Regions from separate parts of the Variovorax restrictus genome, predicted to be linked through region 2. Evidence: riboswitches for the same ligand, from Rfam matches in the RefSeq annotation. Region 2 holds a riboswitch; the other holds the start of a gene.
What was found. Region 2 has a riboswitch for S-adenosylhomocysteine ahead of metH (methionine synthase). Riboswitches for the same ligand answer to the same signal wherever they lie in the genome.
Positions count from the first base shown of each region.

Region 1: it holds a riboswitch for S-adenosylhomocysteine, as region 2 does, so the genes downstream of both, ahcY (adenosylhomocysteinase) here and metH (methionine synthase) in region 2, are expected to answer to the same signal.

Region 1 is NZ_JBPJZH010000003.1:196,335-203,601, forward strand. It holds gene ACSFA0_RS20395 (HAD-IIB family hydrolase) at 1-274, opposite strand, end outside; gene ACSFA0_RS20400 (ArnT family glycosyltransferase) at 291-2,048, opposite strand; gene ACSFA0_RS20405 (peptide chain release factor 3) at 2,067-3,695, opposite strand; gene ACSFA0_RS20410 (hypothetical protein) at 3,818-5,221, opposite strand; S-adenosyl-L-homocysteine riboswitch at 5,371-5,437, shown strand; gene ahcY (adenosylhomocysteinase) at 5,513-6,952, shown strand; gene ACSFA0_RS20420 (TlyA family RNA methyltransferase) at 6,962-7,267, shown strand, end outside.
Region 2 is NZ_JBPJZH010000001.1:139,192-146,458, reverse strand. It holds gene ACSFA0_RS00690 (SH3 domain-containing protein) at 1-416, shown strand, start outside; gene ACSFA0_RS00685 (LysR family transcriptional regulator) at 428-1,330, opposite strand; gene ACSFA0_RS00680 (PACE efflux transporter) at 1,429-1,866, shown strand; gene dinG (ATP-dependent DNA helicase DinG) at 1,906-4,128, shown strand; S-adenosyl-L-homocysteine riboswitch at 4,633-4,700, shown strand; gene metH (methionine synthase) at 4,765-7,267, shown strand, end outside.

The DNA.
Region 1 (7,267 bases), on a different contig from region 2:
AGTTGATCGCCGCGCCGCCGAGCATCGAGGTGATGTAGGTGATGTATTCGCGCCCGATCGACAGACGTGCGTGCGCACCTGGCGCAGGGCGGAAAGTGAACGTGCGATTGAGCCCCCAGGTGCAGGTCGCCGCAGCGAGGAAAGACAGGGCGCGTGCCAGGTACCAGCCTAACCACGGCGCCAGCAAGTGCAACACGGCGAGGTCCACCAGCAAGCCGGCAATGCCAACCATGCCGAACTGGACAAAGGGGCGGTTGAGGAGCGTCTTCAGCATGGGTGAGGCGTGCGCATCATGGCGCGACGGGTGGCTTGAGCTTGTAGAGCTTCACGGCGCCCTCGGTCCAGACACGCTCGAAATAGCGATCGAAATCCGCCTGCGAGGCCACGCCCGGAAACCGCTCCGCATGGACGGCCAGCGCGTCGAAATGTTCCTGGGTCAGCTTCCGGTGAAGCTGGGCCGGTGGCAGGGACGCATAGTCTGCGTAGCGCCAGGGGCCGAACACCTCGCCCCATATCGGTTGTGGCGCGTAGTAGAGCGAGTCCTCGCTGCCCAGTTGGTAGATACGGCCCACAGGGTGCGTCTTCAGGTGTTCCCAGAGCGGGTAGCCGGGAACGCGCTTCGCGAGCAACGCTGCGCGCGCCTCGGGCGTGGGTGAGATCCGCTTCCAGTAACGGACGACTTCCGCCGTGGCCGTTAGTGCCAGATAGACCAGCAACAGTGTCACTGCCACCTTCACGACCACGCGCTGGCGCAGAGCGGGAATCGCTGTGGACACAACGCGGAGCAGGTACACGGTGCCGGCGGCCGACAGTAGCACCAGCACGGGATAGGCCGACAGGAGGTAGCGTGGGTAGGGCACGCTGACCGCCCAGGTCAGCGTCATGTAGCCACCCATGATCAACGCGCGGCGCACCGCCATGCTGCGGCGCAGGGTCGGAATGAAAGGCACCGCGAGCGCCGGCCACAGGGGCCAGGCGGGCCAGCCACGCGCGCGTCGAAGGTCTTCGAACTGCCAGTGGTGATCGGAGGCGCTCCAGTCGGTGAAGCCGAAGAGCCGTCCTCCCATGGGGTTGAACGGGTCGCCCGTCAGCAGGGCATTGCGGCCATACCAGTAGATGCACGGGACGAGCAGGGCGCCGGCGACGAGCAGCCACGTCGTCGGGCGCCGATCGCGCCAGATCAGCCCCACGGCAAACAGCGGCAACAGTGTCAACGCCTGGTACTTGGCGCCCACCGCGAGGCCCAGGGCGAAGGCGCAGGGCAGGAGCCACCGGCGGTTGTCGGTGGTCCGCCAGGTTTGGAAGCTTGCGCCAGCGACCAGCACGAACAGTGCGACGCCCATGTCGACATAGGCACGGGTGAACTCGTCCCTGGCCAACAGCACCCACAGCGAAGCGGCCACGCACGCGGTCAAGCGGTCGAGGTGCTGCACACCCAGGCGGTAGATCAGCCAGGCTGTCAGCCACCCCGCCGAGGCATGCAGCAGATGGGGCAGCACGTCGTTGTCGAAAAGCAGTGCGCCCGCATAGAGCAGATCGAAGTTGTACGGAAACCATGGGTAGCGCAGCCATCCGTTCACCGTCAGATGGCCGCTGGCGGCCCACTGCTGCGCATGCGGCAGGTGGTACATCAGCGCGTCCCAATGGGTGGGCGGAGGCAGTGGCGCGGTCAGGGTCGACAGCAGTACGACCGCCAGGGCGATCAGGCCCCATCGATCAGCTGGCGGCATCGCTTGCCAGCCGGATATCCAGGCGGGCCGGCGAACGACGGATCGGTGCGCGAATGCCTGCCATGCGCCGAGCAGCAACCCTGCCGCGATCAGGAGGCCGACGAAGCGCACGGTCAATTGCCCGGCGATCGCCAGGCCTTGCAGCACGCAGATGCCGATGCCCAGGCCCAGCGCGATGGCCAGCGGCACACCGAGGCGCGGCGCCGGATCGCGGTCGATCTTCAGCAGGCGCAGCGATGTCTCGCCCCATCCCCAGCAGGCGGCCACCACCAGCGCGAGCACGCCGTACTGGCCCAGCAGGAACCCGAGCTTGTCCATGGTGTTCCGCGCGGCGCGCTAGCCGGCCGATTGCAACGCCAGCCCCGCATGCTCCCGCAACGGATGGAAGTGAATCTTGGGAAAACGTTCCTGCGCCAGCCGCACGTCATAGGGCGAGGTGCAGAGATAGGCCAGCGTGTTGGCCGCGTCGAGCGCCATGCGTGCCGGATAGGCGTTGACGAACTCGCGCAGTTCGGCCGGTGTGTTGGCCGTGATCCAGCGTGCGCCGGTGTACTGGCAACCCTCGAGCCGCACGTCGGCGTCGTACTCGGCCTTCAGGCGGTGCTGCACGACTTCGAACTGCAATTGCCCGACGGCGCCCAGCAGCATCGGGCCACCGACCTCGGGGCGGAAGACCTGGATCGCGCCTTCTTCGCCCAGCTGCGCCAGCCCCTGCTGCAGTTGCTTGGTGCGCAGGGGGTTCTTCAGGATCACCGTCATGAAGAGTTCAGGTGCGAAGAAGGGCAGGCCGGTGAACATCAGGTTCGCGCCGTCGGTGATGGTGTCGCCCAGCTGCACGCCGCCGTGCGTGGTGAAGCCGACGATGTCGCCCGCGTAGGCTTCTTCCACCGCTTCGCGGCGCTGGCTCATGAAGGTCACGACGCTGGTCGGACGCAGTTCTTTCGAGGTGCGCTGCACCTTAAGCTTCATGCCCGGCGTGTACTTGCCCGAAGCCATGCGCACGAAGGCGATGCGGTCGCGGTGGTTGGCGTCCATGTTGGCCTGCACCTTGAACACCACGCCGGCGAAGTCCTTGTCCGCAGGCTGGATCTCTTTCACGACCGGCTGGCGGTTGACCATCGTCGTGCTGATGCGCGACTGCGGTGGCGGCGCCAGATCGACCAAGGCGTCGAGCACTTCCATCACGCCGAAGTTGTTCACGCCGGAGCCAAAGAACACCGGCGTCTGCTTGCCGGCGAGGAAGGCCGCATGGTCCCAGGTGGGCGACGCGCCGGTGGCGAGCTCCATGCTGTCCATGGCCGATTCGAAGTCGGCGCCGAAGCGCTGGGTCAGCGTGTCGCGATCGCTCAGCGGGATGGTCTCGAAGTCGTCCGACAGGCGCTCCTTGCCCGACTCGAACACCGTCATCGCCTGCGTGCGCAGGTTCATGATTCCGCGGAAGCTCTTGCCCTGGCCGACCGGCCAGGTCATCGGCACGCAGGGCATGCCGAGTTCGCGCTCCACCTCGTCGAGGATGTCGAGCGGCTCGCGCACCTCGCGGTCCATCTTGTTGACGAAGGTGATGATGGGTGTGTCGCGCTGCCGGCAGACCTCAATCAGCCGCCGCGTCTGGGCTTCCACGCCGTTGGCGGCGTCGATCACCATCAGCGCCGAATCGACGGCGGTCAACACGCGGTAGGTGTCTTCCGAGAAGTCCTTGTGGCCGGGCGTGTCGAGCAGGTTGATCACGTGGTCGCGGTACAGCATCTGCATGACCGACGAAGCCACCGAGATGCCGCGCTGCTTTTCGATCTCCATCCAGTCCGAGGTGGCGTGGCGCGAGGCCTTGCGCGCCTTCACCGAGCCGGCGATCTGGATCGCGCCGGAGAACAGCAGCAGCTTTTCGGTGAGCGTGGTCTTGCCGGCGTCCGGGTGGGAAATGATCGCGAAGGTGCGACGGCGGCGGGTTTCGGATTCGAAGGTCATGGCGTGAACGCGGGGCGCGCGAAGAACGGTGAGCGCGTGGCGCTCACGGCGCGGCGGCTACGCAAAGCCTGCGATTTTAGCGAGCGTGCTGACGGCGGGCGCCGCCAGTGGACTCGCCTCGGTCAGTCCATCAGGTTGATCTGGAGGTAACCAGCGGTAGATGGGTTGTTGGCGCCGACGATGGCAAAGAGCTTGGCTCCCTGCATCGCGAAATAGACGTCTCCTGCGTTCGCGCCATTGGTGATCGCTCGCATGCCCAGCGGGCCCTGTGCATTCATCGGGCCGAATGTGTTTTGCGCCGTCGATGTGGTGCCGTCCGCTGCGACGGCGCTTCGCGTCGATTGCCCGGCTTGAACGCTGACGGTGCCCCATGAGCCCTGCGTGCTGGTGCCAACGCCGGTGCCTGTCGGCCAGGTGCTCGTCTCGGTTACGCCCAGCCGGAACACAGAGGTCATCGGATCGGCGAGCCGCTTGCCGGCAATCAGAAAGATCTTCTGACCACCCAGCCGCGCGACCGAGAAGATCGAATAGTTGGTGGGATTAGCGACTTCGGTCATCTTCCAGGTGTCGGCCGTACTCCCGGCCGTGATCGTCCAGGCTTGCTGCGACCCTCCAGGGCAGACATCGATCCTGTAGATCGTGTTGTCGGCGCAACGGATCAAGGTTGAGCCGTTGCCAGATATCTGAACTTGCGAAATCTGCGAACTGGCCGATGCAGATCCGACATCGATTCCGAAACGGTTGTAGACACCATCCAGTGCCACCGCATCCGTTTCCAGGGCCCGCGAGGCCACGAAAGGTTGCACCGCATAGCTCGTCGTGGCCACCTGGGTGACGACGAACGGGAATGCGCCGACGACCGTGTCCTGCGCGAGCTTGAAGCGCGCGTTGTTGGTGCTGGTGGTGATGCGGCTGCTGCCGAACACGTACGTGCCTGTAGCGTTGTTGTCTTCACTGATCGAGCCCGATGCGACAGGATTACTACCGTCGCTCATCTCATAGGTCTTGATGTCGAAGTTGAGCGTCAGCGTTTGCCGGGTGCCGTTGGTCGCGAAGACCTTGTAGCTGCCGTTGCGCGCGTCCGCCGCCGCCACACTGAAGACGGTCTTGGCGCTCAGCGTGGTGCCCGCGCTGGCGTTTACCGTGTAGAGCGTCGTCGTGGTCAACGTGTTCACCAGCTGCGACGCCCATTGGCTGCCGGAGATGCTGGGGTTGCGCAGCGTGATCGCACTCGCCGTTCCGTTGGTCGACGTCCAGCTGGCTGCCTGACTGGGGGTGACCATCACCGTGTCACCTGGCTTGACCGCATAGATGCCGGACGCATCCGGCGTGGCTGGCGTGCCGTTCACACTCACCTTGACCGTCAGCGGTGTCTCGGCGGGCGCCGACGTGCTGCCACTGCCACTCGGGGAACTGGCGGTGCCGCTATCACCACCACCGCCACCGCCACCGCCACCGCCACCGCAAGCGCCCAGCAGCGCACTCACCACCAAGGCGCTGTAGAGCGCCCTCGAAATTCCTTGCATAACCGACTCCCTGTCGCGCTTTTCGCGCTGTGTTTTGAGAATCGCCTCCCGGCCCGTGCCCTCTGAGGCGCCCGTGCAAATGTTACTGGATGAAAGGATAAGTGAGCCCTGCGCGAGCACGGCCGGGCGCCGAACACTTAGAATGGCGGCTCCGAGGAGCGTTGCAGCGCCATCAGGCGTGAGGCTCGGACTACATCGCAACCACGCTCATCCGCTGTTCTCGCGGTGAGCCCTTTTCCGGTCGAACCTCCCGAGTGCAGCGGCAGTCGTCAAACCTGCTTTGGAGTTTTCATGAACGCTGTTCTCAAGCCCACCCCCGTTGCTTCCGCCGACCAGGCGATCGCCGACATCACCCTTGCCGCCTGGGGCCGCAAGGAAATCCGCATCGCGGAAACCGAAATGCCCGGCCTGATGGCCATTCGCGAGGAGTTCAAGGCCGCCCAGCCACTCAAGGGCGCACGCATCACCGGCTCGATCCACATGACGATCCAGACCGCGGTGCTGATCGAAACCCTGCAGGCGCTGGGTGCCAATGTGCGCTGGGCCTCGTGCAACATTTTCTCCACGCAGGACCATGCCGCCGCCGCCATCGCCGCTGCGGGCACGCCGGTCTTCGCGATCAAGGGCGAGACGCTGAAGGACTACTGGGACTACACCCACAGCATCTTCGACTTCGGCCCCAAGGGCTCGAAGGGCGAAGGCCCGAACATGATCCTGGACGACGGCGGTGACGCCACGCTGCTGATGCATCTGGGCCAGCGCGCCGAGAAGGACCTGGGCGTGCTCGCCAACCCGACGAGCGAAGAAGAGACCATTCTCTACGCCGCGATCAAGGCCAAGCTGGCCGTCGATTCGACCTGGTACACCCGCAAGGCCGCCGAGATCATCGGCGTGACCGAGGAAACGACCACCGGCGTGCACCGCCTGAACGAGATGTCCGCCAAGGGCACGCTGCAGTTCCGCGCGATCAACGTGAACGACTCGGTCACCAAGAGCAAGTTCGACAACCTGTACGGTTGCCGCGAATCGCTGGTCGACGGCATCAAGCGCGCCACTGACGTGATGATCGCCGGCAAGGTCGCGGTCGTGGCCGGCTACGGCGACGTGGGCAAGGGCTCGGCCCAGGCCCTGCGCGCACTGAGCGCCCAGGTGTGGGTCACGGAAATCGACCCGATCAATGCGCTGCAGGCCGCCATGGAAGGCTACAAGGTCGTGACGATGGACTACGCCGCCGACAAGGCCGACATCTTCGTGACGACGACCGGCAACAAGGACGTCATCACGCACGACACGATGGTGAAGATGAAGGACCAGGCGATCGTCTGCAACATCGGCCACTTCGACAACGAGATCGACGTCGCGTCGATCGAGAAGTACGAATGGGAAGAGATCAAGCCGCAAGTCGACCACATCACCTTCCCGGACGGCAAGAAGATCATCCTGCTGGCCAAGGGCCGCCTGGTGAACCTGGGTTGCGGCACGGGCCACCCGAGCTTCGTGATGTCGTCGTCGTTCGCGAACCAGACCATTGCGCAGATCGAGCTGTTCACCAAGCCCGACGCGTACAAAGCCGGCAAGGTCTACGTGCTGCCGAAGCACCTCGACGAGAAGGTCGCGCGCCTCCACCTGAAGAAGGTCGGCGCGATGCTGACCGAGCTAACCGACGCGCAGGCCGCCTACATCGGCGTGAACAAAGCGGGTCCGTACAAGGCGGACACGTACCGCTACTGATTGCGCGCCTTGCGTGCTGATCAATTGTTGGTAGAGCGAGGCCTCGCCGCCTCGCGTTCGCAAGCCGTCCGTCTCATCACCGGCGGCTTGCGCTGGCGCGACGCCGGCAGCGGTGCCGAATGGCGCAGCGTAGGCAAGAACCGCGACGACATTCCCGAGTCGGCCGAGCTCGAGCTGGTCGATGCGGCCGAGTCGCGCTACGTGTCGCGCGGCGGGCTGAAGCTCGACGGCGCGCTGGCCGCGACAGGCGTCGACCCGTCGGGCCGTCGCTGTCTCGACATCGGCCAGTCGACCGGTGGCTTCACCGATTGCCTG
Region 2 (7,267 bases):
GTCGGCCCCCGCCGCCACGCGACAACTGGCAGCGGCCGCCACCGCCGCGCGCGGAATGGCGGCCGAACCCGTACCGGCCAGCCGTGGGCAACGACTACCGGCCGGACCGCGACCGGCGCGATGACCGTCGGCAGGAATGGCGCCGCGACGAGGAGCGCGGGCGTCAGCAGCAGCAACAGCAGCAGCGGGTCGAGCAGCAGCGCCGGCAGCAGGAGCAGCAGCGGCAACAGCAGGAACGCCAACGCCTGCAGCAACAGGCGCAGCAGCAACGCCAGCGGCAGCAGGAGCACCGCCCCCCGCAGGGGCGTCCGGACTTTCAACGCCCTCAGGATGGCGGCCGGCCCGAGCAGCGCATTCAGTCGCGACGCGAGAACACGCGCAACGGCTTCACGCCTGGCAGCGAGCAAAGGCAATAGGCCGCACCCGGTCAGTTGGCGCCCGTCGCCGACTTGTCCTTCGCAATCAGCGCCACGAAGCGCTGCGCCCCCAGCCCCAGCGGCCGCTCGCGCGACCACACCACATCGACCCACAGATCCAGCCCGTTGCTGAGGTTCTCGAACGGGATCTCCAGCAGCGCCCCCGCCGCCACGTGCGGCTTGGCGAAGGCGCGCGGCAGCCAGCCCCAGCCGAGGCCGGCGGTGATCAGGCTCAGCGCGGCCAGCGCGTTGTCGGTGCGCCAGACGTGACGACCGAAGACGAAGCGCGGGTCGCTGGTCGCCAGGTCGCGCCCGGCCACCACGATCTGCCGCGTGTTGTGCAGATGCTCCTCGCGCAAGCGTCCGCCGGCGGCGGCCAGCACCGGGTGCGCCGGCGCCATCACGGCGACCATCGTGTCGCTCGCCACTTCCTGAAAGCCTTCGCGGCCATCGAGGCTGGGCCGTTCGAACACCAGCGCCAACTGCGCGCGGCCGGCGTGCAGCAGCGCCAGCGCGTCGGCCTGCGGTGCGGCGAGCACTTCGACCTCGAGCAGTGGGTATTCGGCCGCCAGCGCTGCGAGCGCCCCGCTCCAGGGGGCTGCCAGCAGTTCGGGCGCAATGGCCAGCGTCAGCCGGTTCTCCAGGCCCTGCGTGAGGGCGAGCGCCTGCACCTCGAGTTGCTTGAACTGGGCCGCCAGCAGGCGCGCCTGCGGCTCCAGCGAGCGGGCGGCGGCGGTCGGCTTGGGCTCGCGGCCGCTGCGGTCGAACAGCGGCAGGTCGAGTTCGGCCTCCAGCCCCGCGATCGCCATGCTCACGGCCGAGGGCACGCGCCCCAGCGAGCGCGCGGCCGCGGAGAACGAGCCGTGGTCGAGCACGGCGAGAAAGACCTGCAGGTTGTCGGTGGAGAAGGCCATGCGCCCGATCTATCAGTTGAATTGAAATAAGATGACTTTTTATATCAGCGATTGACACATAAAGTCCAACGTCTGTTCACTGTTTTCCGGGAATTTCCATGCAAGGGCTCAAGCGCCGCGTCGTCTACATCACGCTTTACGAAGGCATCGCCATCGTCGCAGCGAGCGTGGGGCTGGCGCTGATGTCGGGCCAGGGGCTGGGGCATTCGGGTGTGCTGGCGATGATCGCGTCCGCGATCGCCGTGTTGTGGAATTTGAGCTTCAACTGGCTTTTCGAACGCTGGGAGTCGCGCCAGGCGGTGCGCGGGCGCAGCGTGTGGCGCCGCGTCGCCCATGCCATCGGCTTCGAGGGCGGCCTCGTCGCTTTCCTGGTGCCGACCTTCGCGTGGTGGCTGGATGTGAGCTTGTGGGATGCGCTGGTGATGGACCTGGGTCTGGTGGTGTTCTTCCTCGTCTACACCTTCGTCTTCAACTGGGCTTTCGACGCCATCTTCGGCCTGCCGGCCTCCGCGACGGGGGCCGCCCAGCCAGCCTGACGCACCGCCCGTGTCGGGCGGCCGTGCAACACTCGGCGCATGTCTTCTTTGGAATGGGCCGCGTCCGCCCTGCAGGCGTTCGACGGGGTGGTCCAGTCCAGCGCCGGTTTCCGCAGCCGCGACGGCCAGCGGCGCATGGCCGAGCAAGTCGCCGACACGCTGGCCGCGGCCACCCTCGGCAAGACCGAGAGCGATGACGGTGACGGCCCGGCCGACCCGCCGGTGCGCGCCATCGCGGTGATCCAGGCCGGCACTGGCGTCGGCAAGTCGCTCGCCTACTGCGCGCCCGCCATCGCGCTGGCCCTGGCGCGCAACACCCGCGTCGTGATCTCCACCGCGACCGTGGCGCTGCAGGAGCAGCTGGTCCACAAGGACCTGCCGGCGCTCGCCAAGCTGATGCCGGAACCCTTCCGCTTCGCTTTGGCGAAGGGCCGCGGGCGCTACGTCTGCCAGCAGAAGCTGGAACGCCTGACCGGGATGATGGCCGAGCAGGACGACGAGGACGAAGACGGCGAAGAGGACCTCTTCGCCGACGACGACGCTGCCGCAAATTCCCACCCCGCGCGGCCTGCGCACGAAGTGGAGGCTCGCCTCCAGTTCTACACCGGCATCGCCCACACGCTCTCCAGCGGCGCCTGGGACGGCGACCGCGACACCCGCGACACCCCGCCCGCCGCCGATGCCTGGCTCCCCATGGCGGCCGACGCGGCATCGTGCACCGGCAAGCACTGCCCGTCGTTCAACCAGTGCGTCTACTACGAGCGCCGCAAGACGCTGGTCGGCGCGCAGGTGGTGGTGGTCAACCACGACCTGTTGCTGGCCTCCATCGGCAATCGCCAGCTGCCCGAGTTGGACAACTGCCTGCTGGTGCTCGACGAGGCGCACCACCTGCCGGCCACCGCGCTCGCGCAGTTCGGCTGTCGCATGGACCTGGGCCGCCACGGCTGGGTCGAGCGCCTCGCGCAGCGCGCGGTGCGCGTGGGCGTGCGCTTCGAGGTCACCGAGGTGGCCGACGTGCCGATGCACGCCGCGCAGATGCGCCAGGCGCTGCAGGAGACCGAGCGGCTGGTGATGGACCTGTACGGCGACGGCCTCAAGACCGACGTCGCCGGCCCGGCGGGCCTGCCCGGCCGTGGCCCCGCGCGTGCGCGCCTGCCGCTGGGCGCCTTGCCCGAAGCGCTCCAGGGCCCGCTGGGCCGGGTGGCGCACCACGCGTCGGGCTTCCTCGATGCTCTGCGCGTGATCGCCAGCGCCCTGCGCACCGAGATGCGCGAACAACCCGCGATGGCGCGCAAGCTGTCGACCATGTACGCCCAGCTCGGCGCGCTCGCCCCGCGGCTGGAGCAGACGCTCGACACCGCCCAGCTGCTGCTGCGCGAAGCCCCGCCCGACGCGGTGCCGGCCGCCAAGTGGTTCACGCTGCAGGTCGACGGCGACCAGGCCACGCTGCAGGCGCACGCCAGCCCGCTGCTGCCCGGCGCGACGCTGCGCCACCACCTGTGGGCCAAGGTGCGCGGCGCGGTGCTGACATCGGCCACGCTCACCAGCTGCGGCCACTTCGATTTCTTCCTGCGCGAGTCGGGCCTGCATGGCGACGAGGCGGCGACCACGCTGGAGGTGCCCAGCCCCTTCGACTACGCCGCGCAGGGCAAGCTGATCGCCGTCGAAACCCGGGCCGACCCGCGCGACGCGGCCGGCTACGTCGCCGAGATGGTCCAGGCGCTGGTGCGCGACCTGGCGGACGTGCGGCACGGCGCGCTGGTGCTGTTCACCTCGCGCGACCAGCTGCGCCAGGCGGTCGAGGCGCTGCCCGCCGCGCTCAAGCCGCGCGTGCTGCTGCAGACCGCCATGCCGCGCCAGCAACTGCTGGCCACCCACCGCCATCGCGTGGCCGAGGGGCTGCCGTCGATCGTCTTCGGCATGCAGTCCTTCGGCGAAGGGCTCGACCTGCCGGGCAAGCTCTGCGAATCGGTCTTCATCGCCAAGCTGCCCTTCGCACCGCCGGACGACCCGGTCGGCGAGGCGCGGGCCGAGTGGCTGCGCACGGTGGGGCGCGATCCGTTCACCGAGCTGGTGGTGCCGGCGACGGCCATTCGATTGGCGCAATGGGTGGGGCGGGCGATTCGGAGCGAAGAAGATCGCGCTTCCGTGTACTGCTACGACAGGCGGCTGGTGAGGACTTCGTATGGTCAGCGGTTGTTGAAGGGGTTGCCGCCGTTTACGTTTTCTACGGTGCGGGTGGGGGACGCGGTTTCTGCTTGATCGTTGGCGTTGGTGAGGGCGCCCGGCAGGCGGTGCGAGCCGGACGACCCCGGTGCGCCGGCCCTTCGGGCTGCCTTGCGGTGCTCGCCTTTCGCGCGGTCTCGCTCGAACTCGCTGCGCTCAGACAATCGCGAGCCCTGATCCGCGGAAGGCTGCGCTCCTCAGCGACGCACAGGGGATCGCCCGGCCCGCACCGCCTGCCGGGCTTGGGGATCGCTGCGCTCGCCGGAGAGATGCACAACGATTGCGTCCACGTCGGTGGGTGGTATGTCTTTGGGCGGTTGTTGAGGCTCCGGCGAGCACCGCAGGGGCAGGCGGATCAGGGCCGCGCGTGTCTGAGCGAAGCGAGTTTGCGCGGACCCCGCCTGACGCGAGGAGCAGCAGCGAAGCCCGAAGGGCCGGAGACGTCTGCCGCCCAAAGGCATGCCGCCCGCCGACGCCCCTACACCACACCGAAGCACCTCGACAACCATCACCTCAACCAAAGGCCACTAAAATAGACGACCCCGAGGAGCGTTGCAGCGGCACCCCCGCCAGGCTCGGGTCTGATCCCGCAACGACGCTCACCTGACCATCGCGAATCCAGGTGAGCCCATGTCCGAATCTTCTTCCTCTGCCGTCACGTCCGTTCCCCCGATGAAGCTGTCGGGCCTCGAGCCCGTGCGCATCGGCGAGGGCACGCTGTTCGTCAACATCGGCGAACGCACCAACGTCACTGGTTCCAAGGCCTTCGCGCGGATGATCCTCAACGGCCAATTCGAGGAAGCCCTGGCCGTGGCGCGCCAGCAGGTCGAGAACGGCGCGCAGGTCATCGACATCAACATGGACGAGGCCATGCTCGACAGCAAGGCCGCGATGGTCCGCTTCCTGAACCTGATCGCGTCGGAGCCCGACATCGCGCGCGTGCCGATCATGGTCGACAGCTCGAAGTGGGAGGTCATCGAGGCGGGTCTCCGCTGCATCCAGGGCAAGGGCATCGTCAATTCGATCAGCATGAAGGAAGGCGAAGACCAGTTCCGCCACCAGGCCAAGCTCTTGCGCCGCTACGGTGCCGCCGCTGTGGTGATGGCCTTCGACGAGAAGGGCCAGGCCGACACCTACGAGCGCAAGGTCGAGATCTGCCAGCGCGCCTACCGCATCCTGGTCGACGAAATCGGCTTCCCCGCCGAGGACATCATCTTCGACCCGAATATCTTCGCGGTCGCGACCGGCATTGAAGAGCACAACAACTACGCGGTCGACTTCATCGAGGCGACCCGCTGGATCAAGCAGAACTTGGCCGGCGCCAAGGTGTCGGGCGGCGTGTCGAACGTGAGCTTCAGCTTCCGCGGCAACGACCCGGTGCGCGAGGCCATCCACACCGTCTTCCTGTACCACGCGATCAAGGCCGGCATGGACATGGGCATCGTCAACGCCGGCATGGTCGGCGTGTACGACGACCTCGAGCCGGTGCTGCGCGAGCGCGTCGAAGACGTGATCCTGAACCGCCGCCCCGATGCTGGCGAACGCCTGGTCGAAGTGGCCGAGACCGCCAAGAGCGGCGCCAAGGACGAGAGCAAGCGCAACGACTGGCGCGGCACGCCCGAGGCGCCGGTGAGCGTGGGAGACCGGCTGAGCCACGCACTGGTGCACGGCATCACCGAGTTCATCGTCGAGGACACCGAAGAGGCCTACCAGGACATCCTCGCCAAGGGCGGCCGGCCGCTGCATGTCATCGAAGGCCCGTTGATGGACGGCATGAACGTGGTCGGCGACCTGTTCGGCGCCGGCAAGATGTTCCTGCCGCAGGTGGTGAAGTCGGCCCGCGTGATGAAGCAGGCCGTGGCACACCTGCTGCCCTACATCGAGGAAGAGAAGCTGCGCGACGAGGCGGCCGGCCGCGACGTGCGCACCAAGGGCAAGATCATCATCGCGACGGTGAAGGGCGATGTGCACGACATCGGCAAGAACATCGTCACCGTCGTGCTCCAGTGCAACAACTTCGAAGTGGTGAACATGGGTGTGATGGTGCCCTGCCACGAGATCCTGGCGCGCGCCAAGGTCGAGGGCGCCGACATCGTGGGCCTCTCCGGCCTCATCACGCCGAGCCTGGAAGAGATGCAGTACGTGGCCGGCGAAATGCAGCGCGACGACCATTTCCGCATCAAGAAGATCCCGCTGATGATCGGCGGCGCCACCACCAGCCGCGTGCACACGGCCGTGAAGATCGCGCCGCACTATGAAGGCCCGGTCGTTTACGTGCCGGATGCGTCGCGCAGCGTGAGCGTGGCGCAGAGCCTGCTGAGCGACCAGGCGACCAAGTACATCGACGAACTCAACGCCGACTACGACAAGGTGCGCCTGCAGCACGCCAACAAGAAGCAGGTGCCGCTGTGGCCGCTGGCCAAGGCACGCGCCAACAAGACGCCGATCGACTGGACGAACTACACGCCGCCGGTGCCCAAGTTCATCGGCCGCCGCGTGTTCAAGAACTTCGACCTGACCGAGCTCGCCAAGTACATCGACTGGGGCCCGTTCTTCCAGACCTGGGACCTGGCCGGGCCGTTCCCCGCGATCCTGAAAGATGAAGTCGTGGGCGCCGAGGCCGTGCGCGTGTATGCCGACGCGAAGCGCATGCTGCAGCGCCTGATCGAAGGCCGCTGGCTCAGTGCGAGTGGCATCGTGGGCTTCTGGCCGGCGAACACCGTGAACGACGACGACATCGAGCTCTACACCGACGAGACGCGCAGCGAGGTCGCGATGACCTGGTACGGCATGCGCCAGCAGACCGAAAAGCAGGTGATCGACGGCGTGATGCGCCCGAGCCGATGCCTGTCCGATTTCGTGGCGCCGAAGGACAGCGGGCTGAAGGACTATGTCGGGATGTTCGCTGTCACCGCCGGCCTGGGCGTCGAGAAGAAGGAGAAGGCCTTCGTCGACGACCTCGACGACTACTCGGCCATCATGCTCAAGGCACTGGCCGACCGGCTGGCCGAAGCCTTCGCCGAATCGTTGCACCACCGCGTGCGCACCGACCTGTGGGGCTACGCCGCGGACGAGGCCTTGAGCAACGAAGACATGATTGCCGAGAAGTACCGCGGCATTCGCCCCGCGCCCGGCTACCCGGCCTGCCCCGACCACAGCGTGAAGCGCGAGATGT